2 regions of the Solicola agrisoli genome follow, and region 1 is predicted to be linked to the other one. Evidence: riboswitches for the same ligand, from Rfam matches in the RefSeq annotation. Region 1 holds a riboswitch; the other holds the start of a gene.
The links. Region 1 has a riboswitch for thiamine pyrophosphate ahead of ACI6PP_RS18525 (ECF transporter S component). Riboswitches for the same ligand answer to the same signal wherever they lie in the genome.

Region 1 (2,454 bases):
TCACCGGCCCACCGCTCAGCCGGCGGACCACCGGCCGCGGTGCACCACCTCGTCGGTCGGACGACGACCGCGCCGCCGCGATCCGCGGCCGGCCTCGCCACCGTCGGTGGCCGGGTGCCCGAGCGTCATCGCCCCGATCGGCCGGTGCGTCGGCGGAACCCCGAACGCCTCCGCGAACGCGTCCAGCCGCTCCACCGGGATGCCGAAGAAGCAGCCGCCCAGGCCCTCGTCCACGGCGCCGAGCAGCACGAGCAGCGACGCCATCGCGGTGTCGAGCTGCCAGTACGGCGCGAGCCAGCGCGACTCGTCCCGGTCGGTCCAGCCCTTGTCGGGCTCGGCGTACCGGTCCAGGTAGGCGTCCTTGCCGGCCATCGGCACGACGACCACGGGGGCCGTGCGCATGCCGCGCAGCCAGCGCGAGTCCGCGTCCGGCGACGGCGACGTGACCGCCCAGAACCGCTCGACGTCGGCGGGCTGGTCCAGCACCAGGAACGCCCAGCCCTGGCTGAACCCCGCGCTCGGCGCCCGCACGGCGAGGTCGAGCAGCCGGTCGACCACGGCGGGGTCCACGGGCGTGGGGTCGTACCGGCGGACCATGCGGCGGCGGCGGACCGCCTCGACGAGCTCCATCGGCCCAGTCTCGCGGTTCTCCGGTCGCCCGCCAGCAGGTAAGGTCACCCTATGAACGTGGACGCGACCGACGAGACCCCCGCCGAGGGCCCGTCGCCGGAGCTCCTCGACCTCGCCCACCAGATGTTCGACCTCGCCCGCGAGGGCGACGCGACCCGTCTCGGGGCGTACGTCGAGGCGGGCGTCCCGGTCGACCTCACCGACGCGTCGGGCAACACGCTGCTCATGCTCGCGGCCTACCACGGCCACGTCGGCACGGTGCAGACGCTCGTCGGGGCCGGCGCCGACGTCAACCGGCTCAACGACCGCGGCCAGAGCCCGCTCGCGGGCGCGGTGTTCAAGGGCGAGGACTACGTCGTCTCGGTGCTCCTCGGCTCCGGCGCCGACCCCGACGCCGGCAGCCCCACCGCCCGCGCCACGGCGCGCATGTTCGGCAAAGAGGGCCTCTTCTCCTGACCCCGCCCGCGGCGTCCCTCCCGTCCGCGATCTGAAGCCTTGGGGTGCTCACCGAGCCGGTTTGAGCACCCCAAGGCTTCAGATCGCGGACGGAGGAGGGGCCACCGGACGCGGACGGCGGTAGGGTGGCGGCACAACGACAGGGGAGCGCCGACCGGCGCTGAGAGTGCGGACCAGCCGCAGACCCTCGAACCTGCTCCGGCTAGCACCGGCGAAGGGAGTCACATGACCGTCGCACCCGCGCGCCCGCGTCCAGACCTGGGGACGCTCCTGCGCTACCGCACCATCGACCTGGTCACCGTCGCGACGCTGAGCGTCGCGTTCGGTGTCGTGTTCTGGGGCTGGAACCAGCTCTACGCCGTCATCACCGCCGGGCTGGCCATCGGCTTCCCGCCGGCCGGCGGCCTGCTCAACGGCCCCTGGCTGCTCGCCGGCGTCGTCGGCGGTCTGGTCGTCCGCCGCCCGGGCGCCGCGCTCGGCACCGAGCTGGGCGCGGCCGTCGTGTCCGGCCTGCTCGGCAGCCAGTGGGGCCTGTCCGTCGTCGTGTCCGGACTCGTCCAGGGCCTCGGCGCCGAGCTCGTCCTGGCCGTGCTGCTGTGGCGCCGCTTCGGCGTCGTCCCGGCCGTGCTCGCCGGAGCGCTGTCGGGCGTCATCGGCGGCTTCTACGAGGGCTTCGCCTACTACAGCGACTGGAACCCGCTCTGGAGGCTGTCGTACATGGGCTTCTTCGCAGTCTCCGGTGCCGTCGTCGCCGGGGTCGGCGGGTGGCTGCTCGTCCGCGCGCTCGCCCGCACGGGCGCGCTCGACTCGTTCGGCGCGGGGCGCGAGCACCACGCCGCGCGGACGGTCTGAGCGTCCCGCCTCGGGGCGCGCTGGCGCTGCGCGGGTTCACCTGGACCCCGCTCGGACGACGCGCGCCCGCCGTCGACCGGCTCGACCTGGAGATCCCGGCCGGGCAGCGCGTGCTGCTCGCCGGGCCGTCGGGGTCGGGGAAGTCGACGGTGCTGCGCGCGCTCGCCGGCGTCCTCACCGACTCCGTGCCGGGTGACGCCGACGGCGAGGTCGTCCGCGACGGCGTCGCCGGGCTGCTGCTGCAGAACCCCGGCGACTCGGTCGTGGCCGCCACCGTCGGCCGCGACGTCGCGTTCGGCCCCGAGAACGCCGCCGTCCCGCGCCCCGAGATCTGGCGTCGCGTCCACGCCGCCCTGGACGCCGTCGACCTCGGGCTGCCGGTCGACCACCCCACCCGGGCGATGTCGGGCGGCCAGCTGCAGCGGCTCGCGCTCTGCGGCGTGCTCGCCCTCGGCCCCGACGCCCTGCTGCTCGACGAGCCCACGTCGATGCTCGACGCCGCCAGTGCGGCCGCCG
Region 2 (2,454 bases), on a different contig from region 1:
GAGCGGCCAGCGCCTCGTCCACGACCGCTCGCAGCCCACGGGCGGCGGCCTCGGGGTCGTCGGCGGCGCAGATCGCCGAGATGACGGCCACGCCGTCGGCGCCGGCGCGGACGACGTCGCCGGCGTTGGTCGCGTCGATGCCGCCGATGCCCACCACGGGCAGGTGCGTGTGCTCCCGCAGCGCGGTCACGCCGGCGAGCCCCAGCGGCGTGGCGGTGTCGGTCTTGCTCGGCGTCGACCACACCGGGCTGGCGGCGAGGTACGAGGCGGCCGCGACCTCGGCGGTCGCGTCCAGCTGGCGCAGACCCTCGACCGACCAGCCGACGAGGGCGTCCGCGCCCAGGCGCGAGCGTGAAGCGGCGGCCGCGGCGTCGGACGTGCCCACGTGCACCCCGGCACCCACGGCCGCGGCGGCGTCGACGTCGTCGTTCACCACCAGCGGCACGCCCGCCGGCTCCAGCACGGCGAGCAGGCGACGGGCGGTCGCGACGCGCACGTCGGTCGTGGCGGTCTTGTCGCGCAGCTGCACCGTCGTCACTCCCCCGGCCACCGCGGCGGCGACGACCTCGACGAGGTCTCGTCCGCGCGGCACCGGGCCGGTGACGAGGTACAGGCGCAGGTCAGGCCTCATCGGCCACGACGCGCACGTGGGACGGGAGCGCGTCGGCGTCGATCGTCGACAGCTCGTCGACCAGCATCCAGCGCAGGGAGCCGGGTCCGTGCGCCCGGGCCCCGGCGCGTCCACCGGCCGCCGAGAGCACGGCGAGGGCGGCGACGGTGGCCTCGAGCGGGTCGTCCTCGACGGCGCAGAACGCACCGACCAGGGCCGACGCCGAGCAGCCCAGCGCGGTGATCATGGGCATCCGCGGGTCGCCGCCGCGCACGCGGACGACGCGGCGTCCGTCGGTGACGACGTCCTCGGCCCCGGTGACCGCGACGACGGCCCCGGTGGTGCGGGCGAGCTCCACGGCGATCGCGACGTCCCCGAGGTCGCCGTCGGTGTCGACGCCCCGGCCGTGGGCCTGCTGGGTCGCGATGGCGATGATCTCGCTGGCGTTGCCGCGCACGACCGTCGGCCGGTGCTCCATCAGGCCGGCGACGGTCTCGCGGCGGTACCCGGTGGCACCGACCGCGACGGGGTCCAGCACCCACGGGGTGCCGCGCTCTCGGGCGACGGTCGCGGCGGCCGTCATCCCGTCGACCCACGGCGGCGACGGCGTGCCGATGTTGACCACGACCGCGCCGGCGAGGGCGGCGAACTCCCCCGCCTCCCGCTCGTCGTGCACCATCGCCGGGGACGCCCCGGCTGCGAGGAGCACGTTCGCGGCCACGTCCATCGAGACGTAGTTGGTCAGGCACTGCACCAGGGGCGTCCGCTCGCGGACCTCGGCATGGATCTGGCCGGCTCGGACGAGCGCGTCGGCAGACATCGGGCTCCCTTCGCCGGAACGACCCGGATCAGGTTCGGCGGGTGTGATCTCAGCCCCCTCGGTAGGGGCACCCCGGCCTCGTGCGGCTGACTCTAGTGGGGGTGGGTGGACAGAGAACAGCACCCCGCCCAGCGCTGCGGCTGGACGGGGTGCTGGTCGGGACGGCGGTGACCCGTCGGTTCCGCAGCATCCGTCCGCTCGGACGCCTGAACCTGACAGGCGTCCTCGCGGGCGGACGGACACCGCAGAACGGCCGGATCACCTCCCCGGCTGATCGTGCGGTCTATCGCGCCGCGGAGCCCTCGGTGTAGTCGTCGTCGGAAGACTTGACCCACGCCATGAGCTTGCGGAGGTCCTTGCCGACGGCCTCGATGGGGTGCTGGGCACCCTTCTCGCGGAGCGCGTTGAACTCCGGGCTGCCGGCCTCGTGGTCGGAGATGAAGCGGTCGGCGAACGAGCCGTTCTGGATGTCGCCCAGGACGGCCTTCATGTTCTCCTTGACCGACGGGTCGATGACCCGGGGGCCCGACACGTAGTCGCCGTACTCGGCGGTGTCGGAGACGGACCAGCGCTGCTTGGCGATGCCGCCCTCGTACATCAGGTCGACGATCAGCTTGAGCTCGTGGAGCACCTCGAAGTAGGCGACCTCGGGCTGGTAGCCGGCCTCGGTTAGGGTCTCGAAGCCGTACTGGATCAGCTGCGAGGCGCCGCCGCAGAGGACCGCCTGCTCGCCGAACAGGTCGGTCTCGGTCTCCTCGGTGAAGGTGGTCTTGATGCCGCCGGCGCGCAGGCCGCCGATGCCCTTGGCGTACGACAGCGCGAGGTCCCAGGCCTTGCCGGAGGCGTCCTGCTCGACGGCGACGAGGACGGGCACGCCGCGTCCCTCGACGTACTCGCGGCGCACCAGGTGGCCGGGGCCCTTGGGTGCGACCATGGCGACGTCGACGCCGGCCGGCGGCTTGATGTAGCCGAAGCGGATGTTGAAGCCGTGTCCGAAGAACAGCGCGTCGCCGTCCACCAGGTG

Region 2: linked by a shared signal. The riboswitch ahead of thiM (hydroxyethylthiazole kinase) and the one ahead of ACI6PP_RS18525 (ECF transporter S component) in region 1 are both predicted to bind thiamine pyrophosphate.

Annotation. Positions count from the first base shown of each region.
Region 1 covers NZ_JBMGQR010000068.1:12,829-15,282, forward strand. Annotated here, with positions in the region: gene ACI6PP_RS18515 (nitroreductase family protein) at 16-630, opposite strand; gene ACI6PP_RS18520 (ankyrin repeat domain-containing protein) at 688-1,086, shown strand; TPP riboswitch at 1,218-1,323, shown strand; gene ACI6PP_RS18525 (ECF transporter S component) at 1,312-1,938, shown strand; gene ACI6PP_RS18530 (ATP-binding cassette domain-containing protein) at 1,851-2,454, shown strand, end outside.
Region 2 covers NZ_JBMGQR010000006.1:16,259-18,712, forward strand. Annotated here, with positions in the region: gene thiE (thiamine phosphate synthase) at 1-631, opposite strand, end outside; gene thiM (hydroxyethylthiazole kinase) at 621-1,430, opposite strand; TPP riboswitch at 1,419-1,515, opposite strand; gene ilvC (ketol-acid reductoisomerase) at 1,714-2,454, opposite strand, start outside.